Regions from separate parts of the Pseudomonas sp. TE3-3-F2023 genome, predicted to be linked through region 3. Evidence: riboswitches for the same ligand, from Rfam matches in the RefSeq annotation. Region 3 holds a riboswitch; each other region holds the start of a gene.
What was found. Region 3 has a riboswitch for cobalamin ahead of cobO (cob(I)yrinic acid a,c-diamide adenosyltransferase). Riboswitches for the same ligand answer to the same signal wherever they lie in the genome.
Positions count from the first base shown of each region.

Region 1: another riboswitch for cobalamin. It lies ahead of V3314_RS13220 (ABC transporter substrate-binding protein); the one in region 3 lies ahead of cobO (cob(I)yrinic acid a,c-diamide adenosyltransferase).
Region 2: another riboswitch for cobalamin. It lies ahead of cobW (cobalamin biosynthesis protein CobW); the one in region 3 lies ahead of cobO (cob(I)yrinic acid a,c-diamide adenosyltransferase).

Region 1 is NZ_CP145113.1:2,904,385-2,911,164, reverse strand. Features, by position in the region: gene V3314_RS13225 (DUF1624 domain-containing protein) at 145-1,311, shown strand; cobalamin riboswitch at 1,340-1,538, shown strand; gene V3314_RS13220 (ABC transporter substrate-binding protein) at 1,649-2,659, shown strand; gene V3314_RS13215 (iron ABC transporter permease) at 2,659-3,675, shown strand; gene V3314_RS13210 (ABC transporter ATP-binding protein) at 3,672-4,460, shown strand; gene V3314_RS13205 (OprD family porin) at 4,477-5,817, shown strand; gene V3314_RS13200 (hypothetical protein) at 5,923-6,402, shown strand; gene V3314_RS13195 (sensor domain-containing diguanylate cyclase) at 6,480-6,780, shown strand, end outside.
Region 2 is NZ_CP145113.1:3,294,469-3,301,248, reverse strand. Features, by position in the region: gene cobN (cobaltochelatase subunit CobN) at 1-3,529, opposite strand, end outside; gene cobW (cobalamin biosynthesis protein CobW) at 3,533-4,600, opposite strand; cobalamin riboswitch at 4,700-4,913, opposite strand; gene V3314_RS14885 (hypothetical protein) at 5,011-5,370, shown strand; gene V3314_RS14880 (ATP-binding cassette domain-containing protein) at 5,696-6,780, shown strand, end outside.
Region 3 is NZ_CP145113.1:2,159,345-2,166,124, forward strand. Features, by position in the region: gene V3314_RS09840 (sorbosone dehydrogenase family protein) at 1-942, opposite strand, end outside; gene V3314_RS09845 (hypothetical protein) at 1,638-1,832, shown strand; gene V3314_RS09850 (hypothetical protein) at 2,025-2,603, opposite strand; cobalamin riboswitch at 2,771-2,991, shown strand; gene cobO (cob(I)yrinic acid a,c-diamide adenosyltransferase) at 3,111-3,722, shown strand; gene V3314_RS09860 (cobyrinate a,c-diamide synthase) at 3,719-5,011, shown strand; gene bluB (5,6-dimethylbenzimidazole synthase) at 5,008-5,658, shown strand; gene cbiB (adenosylcobinamide-phosphate synthase CbiB) at 5,655-6,563, shown strand; gene cobD (threonine-phosphate decarboxylase CobD) at 6,556-6,780, shown strand, end outside.

The sequences.
Region 1 (6,780 bases), 750 kb from region 3:
GTTTCAGAATGGGTGAAATTCCTGTGGGAGCGGGCAAGCCCGCGAAAGGGCCGGTATAGGCCCCACAAAAACAGTTACCAACTCACCACCATTTAGTTATAAGATAACGTTTCAGTTGACATCCATTCCTATCAGCGAATTCCCATGACAAGCGCCAGTGCCACCCCCACCCTGCTCACCCAGCGCCTGCAGAGCATCGATGCCCTGCGCGGCCTGGTGATCCTGTTCATGCTCCTGGACCACGTCCGCGAAACCTTTTTCCTGCACCGCCAGGTCAGCGACCCGATGGCCATCGATACCACCGAGCCTTCGCTGTTCTTCAGCCGCACCCTGGCCCACCTGTGCGCGCCGGTGTTCGTCATGCTGACCGGGCTGTCAGCCTGGCTGTACGGCGAGAAACACCAGGGCCGCGGCGATGTCTCGGCGTTCCTGTTCAAGCGCGGGCTGTTCCTGGTGGTGCTGGAATTCACCCTGGTCAACTTCGCCTGGACGTTCCAGCTGCCACCCAGCGTCATCTACCTGCAGGTTATCTGGGCCATCGGCGTGAGCATGATCGCCCTGTCGCTGCTGGTCTGGTTGCCACGCGCCGCCCTGATCGCCCTGGGCGCAATCATCATCGCCGGCCACAACCTGCTCGATGGCCTGCACTTTGGCGTCGAATCAGCCTTGCATGTGCCTTGGGCGATCCTGCATGACCGGGGTTGGCTGGAGTACTCCGAAAGCCTGCGTCTGCGTACCTCTTACCCGGTGCTGCCGTGGATCGGTGTCATCGCCCTGGGCTATGGCCTGGGCCCGTGGTTCGCCCGTGCCAGCGAGGCCGGCCAACGCCAGCATCGCCTGCTGCTGGCCGGGCTGATCGCGCTGCTGGGCTTTGTCGTGCTGCGCCTGGTCAACGGCTACGGCGAGGCGCCGTGGAGCGCTTACCCGACCGTCACGCAAACCCTGATGAGCTTCTTCAACATCACCAAATACCCGCCGTCGCTGCTGTTCCTGGCCCTGACCCTGGGCTGCGGCCTGCTGTTGCTGCGCGCCTTCGAACGCGCCGGCCAGGCCCGGTGGATCAGTGCCCTGGCGGTGTTCGGCGCGGCACCGATGTTCTTCTACCTGCTGCACCTGTATGTGCTGAAGCTGCTGTACCTGGCCAGCGTGGCGCTGTTTGGCCGCAACCATGGCGACTACTTCGGCTTCGACGGCATCCCTGCGGTGTGGCTGGGGGCAGCGCTGCTGGCGGTTTCGCTGTACCTGCCGGTGCGCTGGTTCGCCCGCCTGAAGGCGCAGCGGCGCGACATCACCTGGCTGAAGTACTTTTGAAAAGCGTTTTCACCCGGCGGCACGATGGTCTACCATGCCGGCCGCCGGTTTCCACCACGGAATCAATAGGGAATCCCAGGCCCGCCAATTCGGGCCAAACGGAACTGCCCCCGCAACTGTAGGTGCCGAGCCTGCTCCATCGATGCCACTGGGCCACGAACCCGGGAAGGCCGGAGCCAGGCCATGACGCACCAGTCAGGAGACCTGCCGGCCTACATTCACCAACCGGCGGGGTGTCCGGGATTGGCCATCAGTGTTGCCCCTGCCGCCAGCGGGGGCTCGGCGATGCCTGTCCGTGCGTTCCTCACCCGAACTGTCCGATAGGAGATCGCCCAGCATGCTGCCCCGTTTTGCCACCCTGCTCGCCGGCCTCGGCCTCACCGGCCTGGCCCAGGCTGCTGCCACCCATTACCCGCTGACGGTCGACAACTGCGGCAAGCCGCAAACCTTCGCCCAGGCGCCGCAACGCACGGTCACCATTGGCCAGGCCGGTACCGAGATGCTCTACGCGCTGGGGCTGGGCGACAAGCTTGCAGCCACCTCGCTGTGGTTCAACAACGTGCTGCCCGAGTACCAGATGCAGAACGCCAAGGTGCCGCGCCTGGCCGACAACGAACCCAGCTTCGAGGCGGTAGTGGGCAAGCGCCCGCAACTGGTGACGGTGCAGTTCGAATGGATGGTCGGTGCCCAGGGCGTGGTCGGCACCCGCGAGCAGTTCGATGAACTGGGCATCCCCACCTACCTGCTGCCGTCGGACTGCGAAGGCAAGGACAACCTGGTGGGCGCCGATGGCACCCGCCTGCAGGCGTTCCAGGTCGACACCATCTACAAGAGCGTCAGCCAGCTGGCGGCAATCTTCGACGTGCAGGACCGTGGCACGGCCCTGAATACCGAGCTCAGAAGCCGCCTGGACAGTGCCAGGGCGCAACTGGCCGACAAGGACCTGGCAGCCACCTCGGCGCTGTTCTGGTTCTCCAGCGCCGACCTGCACACCGCCCCCTACGTGGCGGGCCGCCAGGGGGTCGCCGACTTCATGCTGCGTACCCTCGGCGTGCGCAACGTGGTCGAGTCCAGCGAAGAATGGCCGACCGTAGGTTGGGAAACCCTGGCCAAGGCCAACCCCACCTGGCTGATCATTGCCCGCATGGACCGCCGCCGCTACCCCGCCGACGACTACGAGAAGAAGCTGGCATTCCTGCGTAGCGACCCGGTAACGCGCAACATGGACGCGGTGAAGCACGACCGCATCATCATCCTCGACGCCGACGCCATGCAGGCCGGCATTCGCTTGTTCAGCGGCCTGCAGACGCTGGCTGCCGCCTTCGCCAGCGGCAAAGCAGCCCAGTGATGATGCGCCTGCTACCCTGCATCGCCGTTGCCTTGGCCGCCCTGTTGGCAGCCCTGCTGGCCGGCACCGCCATCGGCGAAACCAACCTGTCGCCCGGCGTGGTCAGCCAGGTGCTGGCCAACCACCTGTGGCAGGCCGGCTACCCGGTCGACCCGATCGACGCCGGCATCGTCTGGAACTACCGCCTGCCCCGCACCCTGGTTGCTGCGGCCTGCGGCGCCGGCCTTGCCACCTGCGGCGTGATCCTCCAGGCACTGTTGCGCAACCCGTTGGCCGAGCCTTACCTGCTGGGGCTGTCTGCCGGCGCCTCGACCGGTGCGGTGCTGGTGGGCCTGCTGGGTTTCGGCAGCCTGGCGCTGAGCATGTCTGGCGGCGCCTTCATCGGCGCCCTGGCAGCGTTCGCCCTGGTACTGGTACTGGCCCGGGCAGCCGGCCCCAGCAGCAACAATGCCCAGGTGATCCTTGCCGGAATCGCCGGCTCGCAACTGTTCAACGCCCTTACCGCCTTCCTCATCACCATGTCGGCCACCGCCGAGCAGGCACGCGGCATCCTGTTCTGGCTGCTGGGCAACCTCAGTGGCGTACGTTGGCCTTCGGTGTGGCTGGCCGTGCCGGTTGTACTGTTCGGGCTGCTGGTGTGCCTGTGGCATCGCCGTGCCTTGGATGCCTTCACCTTCGGTGCCGACTCGGCGGCGTCGCTCGGCATCCCGGTGCGGCGTACCCAGTTGCTGCTGATCAGCTGCGCGGCGCTGGTGACCGCCGTGATGGTGTCCATCGTCGGCGCCATCGGTTTTGTCGGGCTGGTGATCCCCCATGCCCTGCGCCTGCTGCTAGGCCCCGGGCACAGCCGCCTGCTGCCCGCCAGCGCACTGGGCGGGGCACTGTTCCTGATTGCCGCCGACATCCTGTCGCGCACCTTGATCCCTGGCCAGGTGATCCCGGTTGGCGTGGTCACCGCGCTGCTCGGCGCACCGGTCTTCGCGTTGATCCTGATCAGCCGCCGGGGGCGCCCATGACGGTCATGACGGCGGTACGGATGGCCCCCTTGAGTTGCCAGAACCTGGGGCTGCAACTGGCCGGCAATACCGTGCTCAGCAATATCGAACTGAGCGTTGTCGCCGGTGAAACCCTGGGCATCGTCGGCCCCAACGGCTCCGGCAAATCCTCGCTGCTGAAGGTGCTGGCCGGGCTGCGCAAGCCAGGCAACGGCGGCGTGCAACTGCTGGGGGAACCGCTCGCACGGTTGCCCCGCCGCCGGGTCGCCCAGGCCTTGGCGCTGGTCGAACAGCAGGCCGACACCCTCGATGCGATCAGCGTGTTCGATGCCGTTGCCCTGGGCCGCACCCCCTGGCTGTCGGCGCTGGCGCCGTTCTCCCGGGAGGACCACGCGATCGTCGAACAGGCCCTGGCCGACCTCGACGCCCTGCACCTGCGCACACGCCTGTGGGGGTCGCTGTCGGGTGGCGAACGCCAGCGCGTGCACATCGCCCGTGCTTTGGCACAGCGGCCGCAGGTGCTGCTGCTGGACGAGCCGACCAACCACCTGGATATCCAGCACCAGCTGAGCCTGTTGCAGCAGGTGCAGGCCTTGCCGGTGACCACCCTGGTGGCCCTGCATGACCTCAACCAGGCGCTCACCTGCGACCGCATCGCGGTGCTCGACAAGGGCCGCCTGGTCGCCCTCGGCAAACCGCTCGAGGTGCTTACACCCGAGCGCCTGCTGAACACCTTCGGCGTGCACGCCCATTACCTCATCGACCCTTTCGACGGCGCGCGCATCCTGCGTTTTCGCGCCCCCTGAACAGGAAGTTCTGCCCATGTCGCGCTCTGTCCCTTTGCTGCTCGCCAGCGCCCTGCTCGCCCCCCCTGCACTGGCCGACTCCGCCCAGTCGCAAAGCAACGGTTTTGTCGAGGATGGCCGCTGGAGCCTGCTCAACCGCAGCGTATTCGACCAGCGCGATTACAAACACGGCGGGCGCAACAGTGCCGGGCGCAACGCCTACAAGCCGCGCAATGAACGTAGCGGCAAGGCCGAGGAATGGGCCTATGGCCTGATGGGCACCTTCCGGTCCGGTTTTACCCAGGGGCTGGTCGGTGTCGGGGTCGACGCCCACGCCTACCTGGGCGTGCAACTCGACAGCGGCGGCGGGCGCGTGGGCAAGGCACGCTTGCTCGGGGTGGATAACGAGGGGCACCCGAAGAACGAATACAGCCGTGCCGGCGCGGCACTGAAACTGCGCATGTCCGATACCGTGCTGTCCTACGGTGAGCAACGGGTCAAGACCCCGGTGTTCAGCTCGTCCGATAGCCGCCTGCTGCCCGAGACCGCGACCGGGTTCTTCCTTGACAGTACCGAGTTCGACAACCTCAGGCTGGTGGCAGGGCATTTCAACGAGAACGCCGACCGCAATGCTTCCAGCCACGATCAGGGTTTCGTGGTGAACTACTCCAATGGCCGCCAGGGCAACAGCTTCGACCTGGCCGGCGTGGTGTGGAACCCCGGCGCCGTCTTCAGCGGCAGCCTGTACACCTCACGCTACCAGGACAGCTGGAACCAGCATTACCTGGGCAGCACCCTCAGCCATGCCCTGGATGAGCGCCGCAGCCTCACCCTCGACCTCAACCTGTACCGCACCACCGACACCGGCAAGGCGCTGTCCGGGCACATCGACAACACCACCTGGAGCCTGGTCTCGCGTTACGACCACGGGCCGCACGGTTTCAGCCTGGGCTGGCAGCAGGTGGACGGCAACACGCCGTTCGACTACGTGACGCGAGGGGCAATTTTCATTGCCAACGCGGTGCAGATGTCGGACTTCAACGCACCAAACGAAAAGTCGTGGCAGGCGCGCTATGACCTGAACATGGGCGCCTATGGCGTACCGGGGTTGAACCTGACGGCGTTGTACGTGCGCGGGTTCGATATCGACGGCAGCCATGTCGACCCTGCGGGCGGGTATGCCTACCTGGGTTATGGCAAGGGGGGCAAGCATTGGGAGCGCGACCTGGAGGCCCGGTATGTGGTGCAGAGCGGCAAGGCCAAGGGCACCGCGTTTTCGCTGCGGCATAACGTGCATCGGGGCAATACGGCGCAGGCGGAGCTGGATGGGGACCAGATACGGTTGGCGGTGGAATGGCCGTTGGGGGGTGGGTTCTGATGTTCCGCGTTGCCTGAATGGGGCTGCAAGGCAGCCCTCAAAATCCATCAGGCAACCACAACTGCCGTATAATCGGCAGCACTCACTGCCCAACCAGGCCACGCCATGCCTCGCTTCCAGAAGTTGCTGCTGCCCCTGCTGCTGACTGCAGCCCTCACCGCCTGCGACCAGAAACCCTCCCGCGAAGAACAGATCCTGGCCCAGCTGCCGCTGCAGGATGCCTACACGCACAATATCGAGCGCATGGCCGCGCTGCTCGGCCGCACGCACCCGCAGCTTTCGCAAGCGACCATCCAGAGCGTGCTGCGCAAGCACCTGACCGTCGAGGACCAGCGCCAGGACCTGTTCCGCCTGTACAGCGAAAAGAACTTCAGCAATGCCGAATTCGCCACCATCGTCGAGGCCACCCAAGACCCGGCCAAGGCCCGCGCCCTGGAAGACACCGAGGCCGGCAAGCGCCTGAGCGAGAAGCTCACCGCCCTGATGCGCGAATCGGCCCGCGACGCGAAGGTGCAGGCCCTGGCCGAGCAGCGCATGCAGCAGGTTGAAGACGAGCTGGACGCGCTGGAAAACCCAGGCTCCTGAACGCGGTTCCCCACTGCGCCCATAAGGCGTAACGTTGTACCCATTTCGTAGCCGTTTTCGATCATCCGAGGTCAGGATTGCCACACGCCAAGCACGGACTGCGTCTGGATCTACGCACACTCATTCTGGTGCTTTGCGCCCTTACCGCCGTGGTCATGCTGTGCGCCAGCTATTTTGCCAGCTACCGGGTGCAACGCCAGCTGCTGATCGACCACGCCCTGGAAGCCAACCGGGTGTATGCGATGAAGCTGGCCAGCATCACCGAGACCTTTATCGGCAACGCCTTGCAGCAGCTGTCGTTCAGCGCTGGCGTGCAAGGCCGCCAGCTGGGCGACGCCGTCGCCCTGCAGGCGGAGACCGAGCGTGTGCTGAACCAGA
Region 2 (6,780 bases), 1.1 Mb from region 3:
ACAGGTTTTCGACCGTCGCCGCCATCTCGAAGGCGCCTTTGTAGCCATGGCGCTTGACCCCGTCGATCCACTTCGGGTTCAGCGCCCGGGCGCGGATGACCCGGTTCAGCTCTTCCTTGAGGGTACGGATGCGCGGCCGGTCGGCCTGGCTGTGGTCGCCGTGGTAACTGGCCACTGCCGCACCGGACAAGGTTTCCGACGCCGCCAGCATGCCACCCTGGAACTGGTAGTAGTCGTTGGAATCGAGCAGGTCGTGTTCGTGATTGTCCTGGTTCTGCAGCACCGCCTGCACCTTGGCCAGGCGCTGGGCGAACTGGGCGCGGGCCGGGGTACCGTCGTCACTGGCGCCGTAGGCATAGCCGCCGTGGTTGAGGTAGACCTCGGCCAGGTCGTCGCGGCTGTGCCACAGGCGCCCATCGATGGCGTTCTGCACCCCGGCGCCGTAGGCCCCGGGCTTGGCACCGAACACCCGCCAGCCAGCCTGGCGCGCGGCCTGCTCGGCGTCCACGCCCTGCGCCTGCAGCGCGGCGCGCTCGCTACGCACGCGGGCGGCCAGGGGGTTGAGATCTTCCGGTTCATCCAGCGCGGCCACCGCCCGCACTGCAGCATCGAACAGGCGGATGAGGTTGCCGAAGGCATCACGGAAAAAGCCGGAAACGCGCAAGGTCACGTCAACCCGCGGGCGGTCGAGCAGGCTGAGCGGCAGGATCTCGAAATCGTCGACCCGCTGGCTGCCGGTGGCCCATACCGGTCGCACACCCATCAGCGCCATGGCCTGTGCGATGTCATCGCCGCCGGTACGCATGGTTGCCGTGCCCCACACCGAAAGGCCGAGTTGGCGCAGGTGATCGCCGTGGTCCTGCAGGTGGCGTTCGAGGACCAGGTTGGCCGAGGCGAAGCCCAGGCGCCAGGCGGTGGTGGTAGGCAGGTTGCGCACATCCACGGTATAGAAGTTGCGACCGGTAGGCAGCACGTCCAGGCGCCCACGGCTGGGCGCGCCACTGGGCCCGGCGGGCACGAAACGCCCGGCCAGCGCCGATAGCAGGCCATTCATTTCGGCGCTGCCGCAGGCGTCCAGGCTGGGTGCCACCGCTTCGCGCAGCGCCTGCACCACATCGTGCACCGGCTGCCATTCGCTCTGGGCAGGCAACTGTGCGGTGCCGCCCAGCGCCTGGTCGATTACCTGCAGCGCCAGCAGTTCGAGGCGTTCGCGGGTATCGCCACAGGTGCGCCAGGGCTCGCTGCTCATGGCCTGCAACTGCTCGGGGCGTGCGCCCTGCCACGGCTGGCCGAGTTCGCAATCGAGCGGGTCGAAACCCGGCACCAGCGCCTTGGCCAGAACCCGCAGCAGGCTGGCATTGCCGCCGCGACCGTCGCCACGCTCGACCCGCAACAGCGCCAGCAAGGTATCCAGGCGCAGCCGGCCTTCCGGGGACTGGCCGAACACATGCAGGCCATCGCGAATCTGCGATTCCTTCAGGTCGCACAGGTAGGTGTCCAGGCGCGGCAGCCACACCGCGGCATCGTCCAGTTGGCCTTCCAGTTGCAGTTCGCGGTCGATGTGGTTGGCCTTGACCAGTTCGAGAATGTCGCGCTGCAACTCGCGGGCGCGCCGCGGGTCGAGCAGCTGGGCCTCGTAGAACTCGTCGGCCAATTGCTCCAGGTGGCGCAACGGGCCATAGGTTTCGGCACGGGTCAGCGGCGGCATCAGGTGGTCGATGATCACCGCCTGGGTGCGGCGCTTGGCCTGGGCACCCTCGCCCGGGTCGTTGACGATGAACGGGTAGATGTTCGGCAGCGGGCCGAGCAAGGCGTCCGGCCAGCACTGTGCCGACAACCCGACGCCCTTGCCGGGCAGCCATTCGAGGTTGCCGTGCTTGCCGACATGGATCACCGCGTCGGCGGCAAAGGCATGGCGCAGCCAGAAGTGAAACGCCAGGTAGCCGTGCGGCGGCACCAGGTCCGGATCGTGGTACACCGCGCTGGGGTCCACCTGGTAACCCCGCGCCGGCTGAATGCCGACGAAGGTCAAGCCAAAGCGCAGGCCGGCCACCATCAGCCGGCCACTGCGGTACATCGGGTCTTGCTGCGGCGGCCCCCAACGCTCCAGCACAGCCTGGCGGTTGGCCTCTGGCAGGCGCTCGAAGGCGGCCTGGTAGTCGGCCAGGCTCAGGCTCTGCGCACAGGGGCGCAGGTCCAGATGGTCGAGGTCGTTGGTCACGCCGCCGAGCAACTGGTGGATCAGTTGCGTGCCACTGCCCGGCAAGTCGGCCAGCGGATAGCCTTCGGCCTGCAGGGCCTTGAGAATGTTCAGCGCCGCCGCTGGCGTGTCCAGGCCAACGCCGTTGCCAATGCGGCCATCCCGGGTCGGGTAGTTGGCCAGCACCAGGGCCACGCGCTTTTGCGCATTCGGCAGGCGCGCCAGCTCGACCCAGCGGCGGGCCAGTTCGGCGACAAAGTCCATGCGCTCGGGGTGGGCGCGGTAGCAGACCACGTCGGACTGGCTGCGCTCGCTGCGCCAGGCCATGTCCTTGAAACTGACCGGGCGGGTGATGATGCGCCCGTCCAGTTCGGGCAAGGCAATGTGCATGGCCAGGTCACGCGCCCCCAGGCCCTGTTCGCTGGCTTCCCAGCCGGGCTGGTTGTCTTGCGCGCAGATGGCCTGCAGCACCGGGATGTCGCGACGGAACGGGCGCAGGTTGGGGCGTTCGGGGCTGGACAGGGCAAAGCCGGTGGTGTTGACCAGCACTTCGGCCCCCACCTCGTCCAGCCAGGCTTCGACCTGCTCCAGGCAGGCGCTTTCCTTTAGGCTGGCCACGGCGATCGGCAACGGGTTGAGCCCGGCGGCCTGCAGGCGCTGGCAGAACACATCGATGAACGCGGTGTTGGCCGCCTGCAGGTGCGAGCGGTAGAACAGCAGCGGCGCCACTGGCTGTTCGGGGAGCCACTGCGGGTACCAGTCCTCCAGCGTGGCGCTGCCCTTGGCCGGGTGATACACGGCAGTGCGCGGCAAAGGCTGTGGTTCGTCCCAGGCATAGTCGCGGCCCAGCCACTGGCTGGCCAGGCAGTTGAACAGGTTGATGGCGTTGGCCTTGCCGCCCTGGCGCAAGTAGTGCCAGAGGCGTTCGGCCTGCTCGCCGCTGACACTGCCCAGGCTGGTCAGTTCCGGGTCCGGGCGGTCGTCGCCCGGCACCAGGATCAGTTGCACGCCTCGGCCGGCCAGCTCGACCAGCTGCTCGACGCCATAGCGCCAGTAGCCGACGCCACCGTGCAGCGACACCAGGATGACCTTGGCATGGCGAAGTACCTGGTCGACGTAAAGGTCGACCGAGGCATGGTTCTGTACCTGCATCGGGTTGGCCAGGCGCAGGCTGGGGTAATCCTGGGGCAATTGCTCGGCGGTATCGGCGAGCAATGCCAGATGGGAATCGCCGCTGCAGAGAATCACCAGCTCGGCGGGCGTCTGGCCGAGGTCGGCAATGCTGTCATCCGGCACGAAGCCGCCGGGCTGGGTCCGCAGCAGGTGCATGGGTCAGGCGCCCAGTGCCTGGCGCAGGCGCGCTTCCAGCTGGGCGGCGTCGAGGTCCTGGCCGATCAGCACCAGGCGGGTGATGCGCGGTTCGTCGGCGCGCCAGGCGCGGTCGAAGTGCTTGTCGAAACGGGTGCCCACGCCCTGTACCAGCAAGCGCATCGGCTTGCCCGGGATGGCAGCGAAGCCTTTGGCGCGCAGGATGCCGAATTCCACCACCAACTGGGTCAGGGCGTCGAGCAGCAGGCTTTCGTCGGCTTCTGGCAGGTCGATGGAGATGGAGTCGAAGGCATCGTGGTCATGATCGTCATGGTCATCGCCGTCATGGTGCGAGTCGTGATGGGTACGGCGGCCATCGATGTGCGCCTCGGACTCGGCACCCACGCCCAGCAGCACTTCCAGCGGCAGCTTGCCGCTGCTGGCTTCGATCACCTTGACCGCCAGCGGCAGTTCTTCGGCCACCTCGGCGCGGACCTTGGCCAGGCCTTCGGCGTCGATCAGGTCGGCCTTGTTCAGCACCACCAGGTCGGCGCTGGCCAGCTGGTCGGCGAACAGTTCGTGCAGCGGCGACTCGTGGTCCAGGTTGGGGTCGAGCTTGCGCTGGGCATCGACTTGGTCCGGGTAGGCGGCGAAGGTGCCGGCGGCCACGGCCGGGCTGTCGACTACCGTGATCACCGCGTCGACGGTGCAGGCATTGCGGATTTCCGGCCACTGGAAGGCTTGCACCAGCGGTTTGGGCAGGGCCAGGCCGCTGGTTTCGATGAGGATATGGTCCAGGTCGCCACGGCGTGCCACCAGCTCGCGCATCACCGGGAAGAACTCTTCCTGCACGGTGCAGCACAGGCAGCCGTTGGCCAGCTCGTAGACGCGACCGGTGGCTTCTTCTTCGGTGCAACCGATGCTGCACTGCTTGAGGATTTCGCCGTCGATGCCCAGTTCGCCGAACTCGTTGACGATCACCGCAATGCGGCGGCCCTGGGCGTTGTCGAGCATGTGGCGCAGCAAGGTGGTCTTGCCCGAGCCGAGGAAGCCGGTGACGATGGTGACGGGGAGCTTGGCCAGTGTTTTCATGTCGCATTGCCCTTGGCAGATTGGCGCGGGCATGCAGGACGACAGCCGCAGGCCAGGCCGGCCGGGCTTGTTCGCCACCGGATCACCCCGCCCGGTTGAAAGTCGAAAACGTGACGAGGCAGGTCTCCTGGCTCGCACCGTTCCATGTGCCCGCTGGTGCAGCAGGCTGGCGGGATGACGCCTTCCCGCGCGCGGGCGCAGTGGCTGTGTCGATCCGTTGTCGGTGCTTACAGTTGCGGGGGCAGCCGCGGCTTGTACCGCGTTCCCGTCTTAGCTTCGGCCTGGCCGAAGAACCTCGAAGTGGCAAGGCTACGCAGTGGCTGGCGGGTGGTCAACCATTGCTGTCGGGCTGGCCGACAACAAGTGCCGCAACTGCGTTAGAGTGGTGGCTTTGAGCAGCGAGGCCCCCGGTGAAACCCCTGAACAAGCGCGATATGGCACGCCTGGAGCGTGAGCTGGTGGCTTGCCTGACCGAAGCCTGCGAAACCGCCAAGGCGGAGATCGTCGGTTTCAGCTGGCTTACCCATCGTCTGGCTCTCGAGGAGTTTCCGGCCAGCCTGCGTATTACCTGGGTATTCGAGCGAGAGGCCGAAAAGGCCGCCGCCTTGGCGGGCGACGCCAAAATGCGCATGCTCGCGCTGACGGGCCTTGCGCTGGAGCAGGCCGGCATTCAGCTGGATCATCCAGCCTGGCATGTACGGTTTGACAGTGAAGAGGCGAGCCAGCAGAGCCACGGGGGCGATTGGACCAGGCGTTTGGTGGGGCGCTGAACCAGGGGCATGCGCGGCCCTGCAGGTCCGGTGCACGCCTTAAGGGCGACGCCGGCCATGTGGGAGCGGGTTTAGCCGCGAACACGGGCGAAGCCCGTGCCATCCACCGCGTCGCCTGTCTCGCGGGTGAACCCTCACCCACAGGGTCCGTGGCGCACTCGCGGAATGTGTTTTCCCGCGACAACAATGCCTCTATCCGTTAGGCTACGCATTCCCCTGTCACGAGGTATTCGTCCAATGCGCCATTGATGCCGCCGTCACTTCGACGGCCAGTCTTCAGCCTCCGGTTCGCTCCGGAGATGTCGCGGCATTTGTGGAGTTGTGCATGACGAACACGTCGATCCTGACGCTGGACAGCGTCTCCCTGGCCTTGCCTGACGGCAGGCTGTTATTTACCGACCTCAGCGAAACCTTCGACCAACGCCGCACCGGCCTGGTCGGGCGCAACGGTGTGGGCAAGAGCCTGCTCGGGCAGATACTTGCCGGCCAGCGCGAACCAAGCAGCGGCCAGTGTCGGCGCCTTGGGCGCGTCCATCTTCTGGACCAGCAGGTGATCGAGCACAGCGCCACGGTCGCCGACCTGGCCCAGGTGGGCGCGGTGCTCGCTGCGCTGGAGCGCATCGAGCAAGGCAGTGTCGCACCCAGTGACTTCGACGCCGTCGGCGAACGTTGGGATATTCGCGAGCAATTGCAGGGGCACCTGCAACGCCACGGCCTGGGCCAACTCGACTGGCACCAGCCCGCCCACAGCCTGAGCGGTGGTCAGGCCATGCGCGTGGCGCTGGTCGGCGCCTGGCTCAGCGAAGCGGACTACCTGATACTCGACGAACCGAGCAATCACCTGGACAGCGACGCCCGCGCCCAACTATTGGGCATGATCGAAGCCTGGGACCGGGGTTTGCTGGTGATCAGCCATGATCGCAGCCTGCTCGCGCACATGACGCGCATCGTCGAATTATCCAGCCTGGGCTTGCGGGCATATGGCGGCAACTACACCTTCTATTCGGCCCAGAAAGCCAGCCAGACAGCGCAGGCCCAACAGCAACTTGCCCGGCTGAAACAGGAGGAGCAACGCCAGGCGCGCGAACTGCAGCGTCAGCGCGAAGACCTGGAACGTCATCAAGCCCGCGCCGGGCGCAATGCCAGGCACGCCAACCAGGCCAAGATCCTGGTCGACCGCCAGCAGGAGCGCAGTCAGGCCACTGCGGGCAAACAGCGCCGCGACCATCGCGACGCCCGGCAGGCGCTGCAGGGCAAAGTGCGTGACGCCGCCCGCGAAGTCGAGCAGGACAGCGCCATTACCCTGCATGCACCCACGCCGCAGCGTCATCCAGGCCGCGAAGTGCTGGCCCTGCAGGCGCTGCGCCTGCCACGCGGGACGCGCAAACCACTGAACCTGCGCGTGTGCCT
Region 3 (6,780 bases):
TTGCACTCGCTCGTCCACGTGGCTGCCATAGTAGCTGTAGGGCCAGCCATAGAAACCGCCGTCCTTGACGGAAGTGATGTAATCCGGTACCAGATCGCTGCCGATCTCGTCACGCTCGTTGACTGCCGTCCACAACGCACCGCTGTGCGGCTCCCAGGCCAGGCCGTTAGGGTTGCGCAGGCCGGTGGCGAACAGGCGGTGCTGGCCGCTGGCGGGGTCCACTTCCCAGATCGCGGCGCGTCCCTGTTCCTTGTCCATACCGTTTTCGCCTACGTTGCTGTTGGAGCCTACTGTCACGAAAAGCTTCCTGCCATCAGGGCTGGCGATCACGTTCTTGGTCCAGTGGTGATTGAGCGGCCCGCCTGGCAACTCGACCACCGGTTGGCCTTCATTGCGAATTTGCATGGCACCGGGCTCATAGTGAAAACGCAGCAACCTGTCGGTATTGGCGACGTAGAGGTCCTTGCCGACCAGGGCCATGCCGAACGGTGAGTTGAGCTCTTCGATGAAGGTCGTTCGGATTTCGGCGACGCCGTCGTGGTCGGCATCACGCAGCAGGATAATGCGGTTGGCGCTGGGCACGCCTGCACCTGCCCGCTTCATCACCTTCTTCATTACCCAACCGCGCAGGCCCTTGCCATCTTCGGGCTTGGGCGGGGCATTGGTTTCGGCCACCAGCACGTCGCCGTTGGGTAGCAGGTATAGCCAGCGAGGGTGGTCGAGCCCGCTGGCGAACGCTTTCACCTCAGTGCCTGGTGCTGCTTCGGGCTTGACGTCCTTGGGCCAGCCCACTGCTGGGGCGATATTCACCGTGGGGAGGGTGGTCTTGACCGGAGCAGGCAACTGGGGCGTTGGACCACTGCCGTCGAGTACATTCAGCAGGGCGGTTTCGCCGCAGGCCGTCAGGCTGGCGGCCAATAACCAAGGCGTCAGGTGTTTCATGGGCGGCGACCTCCTAACAGGGCCTATGAATTGAGAGGTCGGTGACATTCGCCAGGTTCCCGGAACCATCCAACTGTCTTGTCTTGCCTTGCCTTGCCTTGCCGTTGCTTTTGCTTTTGCTTTTAAGCGCGCAATAGTTCAGGCGCCGCCGATTGCGACTTCAGGAGGCCGAGCGGAGGGACTGCGGAGGGAGGTGACGGGCATGGATGCCCGTCAAGCGCTGAGGCCCCATGGATGGGGCCTGCAGCGCGTACTCCCGGGAGCAGGCCCGTAGCGAGGGGACCCCGGAGCGCAGCGTAGGGGCCGGATGATAGGAGCCAGCGTTTTTTGGTTACTTTTTGTCGCGTTTGACAAAAAGTGACCCGCCGTAAGGGCGGAAAGGTGATTAAGCGCCACCTTCGAAAATGAATGTTGACCCTGTTGTTGATGCCCACGCTTGAAAGCGAAGAGCGAAGAGCGGAAAAGTGCTGGTTTTGATCTCGCGCATAGTCCATTTACGATGGCGACGCTTACTCACCTTTTCGCCCTTACGGCGAGTCACTTTTTGTCAAACGCGACAAAAAGTAACCAAAAAACGCTGCGCTCCCATCATCCGGCCCCTCCGCTGCGCTCCGGGGTTCCCTCGCGCCGGTCTTGCTCCCGGGAGTACGCGCTGCAGGCCCCATCCATGGGGCCTCAGCGCTTGACGGGCATCCATGCCCGTCACCTCCCTCCGCAAGACCTCTGCTCGGCCTCCTGAAGTCGCGAAGATCAAGATCAAGATCAAGATCAAGATCAAGATCAAGAGCAAGAGCAAGAGCAAGAGCAAGAGCAAGAGCAAGAGCAAGAGCAAGAGCAAAAGCAAAAATCGTCAGAAACCGCAGCCGTGTAATACCAGTAATCGGGATTGACTCCTCATGATGGCTGTGCGTGGGGCACCTGCGGTGGCTCGCTTCACTACGACAGGAAACTTAAATGGGGCTCTGTGGGAGCGGGCGCGCCCGCGAACACCGGCGCAGCCGGTGCCAGCCACCGCGCTGGATTCTTCGCGGGCACGCCCGCTCCCACAGAAGCCACGTCGCCCGGCCCGAGCCGGAGTTGATTCAAGCCTGCTTGAGCAACAACGCCACCCCCGGGAAATACTGCCCCAGCTCGTTGTGCAACTTGCGATAGGCATACGGGAAGTACCAGGCGATGGCACAGGCGGTATGTTTCTGCAGATCGTCGACCAGGTCCTGCAGTTCCTCGGGGCTGGCATGCTGGCCAGCCTTCCACGGGCTGATGAACAGCGCCCCGGCCTTCAACTGGCTGGGGTAGGCCACCTGGCGCGCGAGGGCAGCGGTCTGCTGCAGGGCTTCGGCCATGTCAAGCCGGGCGATTTTTGGCCAGCGCTGGCTGACACTGAGGTACAGCGCTTCATCGGCACTGCTGATCGACAGGTCGCAGCGCCCTTCGTGTTCGCCTTCGTCGCGCTGCTTCTTGCCGGCAAACTGCTGCAGCGCCGCCAGTTCAGCCTGCCACGCCGCTGCGGCAAGCAGCCCGGTATTGGCGGCGGCGCCATGCCAGTAAGGTGCTTCCGCATCGCCAGCAAACCGGTTGAAGCGGTCGATGCAGTCGCCCCAGCGCTCCAGCACCGGGGCGAGAAACTCCAGGCGCGGGTTGTTGATGATCTGGCCTCGCATGCTGCGCTCTCCTGTTATCGTTGTAATCGCGTTCAGCCGAAAATGATGGCTATGTGATATCACTGCCTCCAGTGTGGCACAACCAGGTAAATTGGCCATTACCCAGGCCGTGCCTGTTCGACTGCAAAGCGGCCTGCTTCGATTGACGCTCCCGGTGCAACCCTCTAACCTTCGCGCGTGTTTCAGGTGCCCTGCCAGCCCCGACTGGGCAGGGTGAAACTGGGAAGCCGGTGGGTGCCAGCATGGCGCGATTCCGGCGCTGCCCCCGCAACGGTAGGTGAGTCGCGGCCGCGCAGGGCCACTGGGTGTCAGCACCCGGGAAGGCGCGCAGGCTTGGGCCAAGACCCGCTCACAAGCCCGGAGACCGGCCTGATACTGCCAACGGCATCACGGAGGGTGATGCGCGGTGCACCGTGGCGTACGGCCACGGCCCCTGCGCGTTCTCCGTGTGCCCGCCTTTTACCTGTCGCTGCGCGTTGCCGTGGTGCCAGCCAGCGGAGAACCCTGATGAGCGAATCCACCGAACGCGACGAACGCCACCTGGCGCGCATGCAGCGCAAGAAGGCGATCATCGACGAACGCATCGCCAATTCCCCAAACGAATGCGGCCTGCTGCTGGTGCTGACCGGCAATGGCAAGGGCAAGAGCAGCTCGGCTTTCGGTATGCTCGCACGCGCCCTGGGCCATGGCATGCAGTGCGGTGTGGTGCAGTTCATCAAAGGCCGCAACAGCACCGGCGAGGAGCTGTTCTTCCGCCGCTTCCCCGAGCAGGTGCGCTACCACGTGATGGGCGAGGGCTTTACCTGGGAAACCCAGGACCGCCAGCGCGACATCGCTGCCGCCGAAGCTGCCTGGGCCGTGTCGCGCCAGTTGCTGCAAGACCCGAGCGTGCAGTTCGTGGTGCTCGATGAACTGAACATCGCCCTCAAGCACGGCTACCTCGACCTTGACCAGGTGCTGTCGGACATCCAGGCCCGCCCACCAATGCAGCATGTGATCGTCACTGGCCGTGCCGCGAAACCCGAGATGATCGAACTGGCCGACACCGTGACCGAGATGGGCATGCTCAAGCACGCGTTCCAGGCTGGCATCCGTGCACAGAAGGGCGTGGAACTGTGAGCCAGCGCCATTGCCCCGCCGTGCTGATCGCGGCACCGGCCTCTGGCCAGGGCAAGACCACCGTCACCGCCGCCCTGGCCCGCCTGCACCGCAACCTCGGGCGCAAGGTGCGGGTGTTCAAGTGCGGGCCCGACTTTCTTGACCCGATGATCCTCGAGCGGGCCAGCGGCGCGCCGGTGTACCAGCTCGACCTGTGGATGATCGGCGCCGAGGAAAGCCGCCGCCTGCTGTGGGAAGCCGCCGGCGAGGCCGACCTGATCCTGATCGAAGGGGTGATGGGGCTGTTCGACGGCACGCCGTCCAGCGCCGACCTGGCGCGCCACTTCGGGGTGCCGGTGCTGGCGGTGATCGACGGCACGGCCATGGCCCAGACATTCGGCGCCCTGGCCCTGGGCCTGGCACGTTACCAGGCTGACCTGCCGTTTGCCGGTGTGCTGGCCAACCGGGTGGGTAGCCTGCGCCACGCGCAACTGCTGGAAGGTAGCCTGACCGAGGGCCTGCGCTGGTACGGCGGCTTGTCCCGCGAGCGTGGTATAGAGCTGCCCAGCCGCCACCTGGGGCTGGTCCAGGCCAGCGAGCTGAACGACCTGGACATGCGCCTGGATGCCGCTGCCGAGGCGCTTGGCGCCAGTTGCGATGCTGCCTTGCCGCCGCCAGTGAGCTTTGCCGAACCCGAGCCGCAAGCCAGTACTGCCTCGTTGGCCGGTGTGCGCATTGGCGTGGCGCGGGACGAGGCCTTCGCCTTCACCTATGGCGCCAACCTCGACCTGCTGCGCAACCTGGGCGCACAGCTCGAGTTCTTCTCGCCGCTGCACGACCGCGAACTGCCGGCAGTGGACAGCCTGTATCTGCCGGGCGGTTATCCCGAGCTGCACCACCACGCCCTGGCCGCCAATGCGCCGATGAGCGAGGCTATACGCGCCCACCACGCCCAGGGCAAACCGTTGCTGGCCGAGTGCGGCGGCATGTTGTACCTGCTCGATGCCCTGACCGACGTGGCCGGCGAGCGTGCCGAACTGCTTGGCCTGCTGCCTGGCGAGGCAACCATGCAGAAGCGCCTGGCTGCCTTGGCCCTGCAGGCGGTGGAGCTGCCGGAAGGCACCTTGCGCGGGCACACCTATCACCATTCGCTGACCAATACCGCACTGCAGCCGATTGCGCGTGGCCTGAGCCCCAACGGCGGGCGTGGCAACGAAGCGGTTTACCGCCTGGGTCGGCTGACGGCGTCCTACGTGCACTTCTACTTCCCCTCCAACCCGGACGCGGCGGCGGCGCTATTGCGACCATGAGCGAACACGCCTACAGCGACGCCGAGCGCGCCGCGATCTACCGGGCCATCGGCGAACGCCGTGACATGCGCCATTTCGCCGGTGGCGAAGTGGCCCCGGAAGTGCTGGGCCGCCTGTTGGCTGCCGCGCACCAGGCGCCCAGCGTCGGGTTGATGCAGCCCTGGCGTTTCATCCGCATCACCCGGCGCGACCTGCGTGCGCGCATCCAGGCCTTGGTGGAAGCAGAGCGGGTGCTTACCGCCGAAGCTTTGGGCGAACGTTCCGACGCCTTCATGAAGCTGAAGGTGGAAGGCATCAACGACTGCGCCGAGCTGCTGGTGGCCGCCCTGATGGACAACCGCGAGCCGCATATCTTCGGCCGCCGCACCCTGCCGGAAATGGACCTGGCCTCGCTGGCCTGCGCCATCCAGAACCTGTGGCTGGCAGCCCGTGGCGAAGGCCTGGGCATGGGCTGGGTGTCGCTGTTCGACCCGCAGGCGCTGGGGGCGCTGCTGGGCATGCCGGCCGGGGCCAAGCCGGTCGCAGTGCTGTGCCTGGGGCCGGTGACCGAGTTCTACCCGGCACCGATGCTGGTGCTGGAAAACTGGGCCGAGGAACGGCCCTTGAGTGAAATGCTCTTTGAGAACCAATGGGGAGAGCTCCAATGAGCGTGGCCTTGCTGACCGTGGCTGGGGTGGCCCTGGATGCCCTGCTGGGCGAACCGCAGCGGCGCCACCCGCTGGTGGCCTTCGGCAACATGGCCGGTAACCTCGAGCGCCGCCTGAATGCCGGAGGGCGCGGCTGGCGCAGCCACGGGGTAAGCGCATGGTTCCTGGCCGTGGTGCCGCTTACCCTGGTGGCGCTGATCCTCTCTTGGCTGCCGTACATCGGCTGGTTGGTCGACGTGCTGGCGCTGTACTGCGCCGTCGGGCTGCGCAGCCTGGGCGAGCACGTGTTGCCGGTGGCCAGTGCCTTGCGCCAGGGTGACCTGCAAGAAGCACGGCGCCGTGTGGGCTACCTGGTCAGCCGCGAAACCCGCGAACTGGACGAATCTGCGGTGGCCCGGGCGGCCACCGAATCGGTGCTGGAGAATGGCAGCGATGCGGTATTCGCCGCGCTGTTCTGGTTCGTGGTCGCAGGCGCGCCGGGCGTGGTGCTGTACCGCCTGAGCAACACCCTGGATGCCATGTGGGGCTATCGCAACGAGCGCTTCGAGCGCTTTGGCTGGTGCGCAGCGCGTGTCGACGATTTGCTCAACTATATTCCTGCCAGGCTGGTTGCGTTGACCTACGCGCTGCTGGGCAAGACCCGGCTGGCCCTGGCCTGCTGGCGCAAGCAAGGCCCGCTGTGGGACAGCCCCAATGCCGGGCCGGTGATGGCCGCCGGTGCTGGTGCGTTAGGTGTGGAACTCGGTGGCCCGGCGGTGTACCACGGCGAGCTGCATGAGCGGCCACGCCTGGGTGACGGGCCAATGGCCGACGCCGACGCCATCGAACGCGGTTGGGGCCTGGTGCAGCGCGGCGTATGGCTGTGGCTGCTGGTGATCTGCCTGGGGGCCTATATCAATGCTTGAACACGGAGGCCGCCTGCTGCGGGCGGTACGGCAATACGGCATCGCTCGCGAGCAGTGGCTCGACCTGTCCAGCGGCATTGCGCCATGGCCTTTCCCGATTCCACCGATTCCCATGGAGGCCTGGGCGCGCCTGCCGGAGACCGAGGACGGCCTGGAGGACGCCGCGCGTGCGTATTACGGCGCACGTCAATTGCTGGCAGTGGCCGGTTCCCAGGCC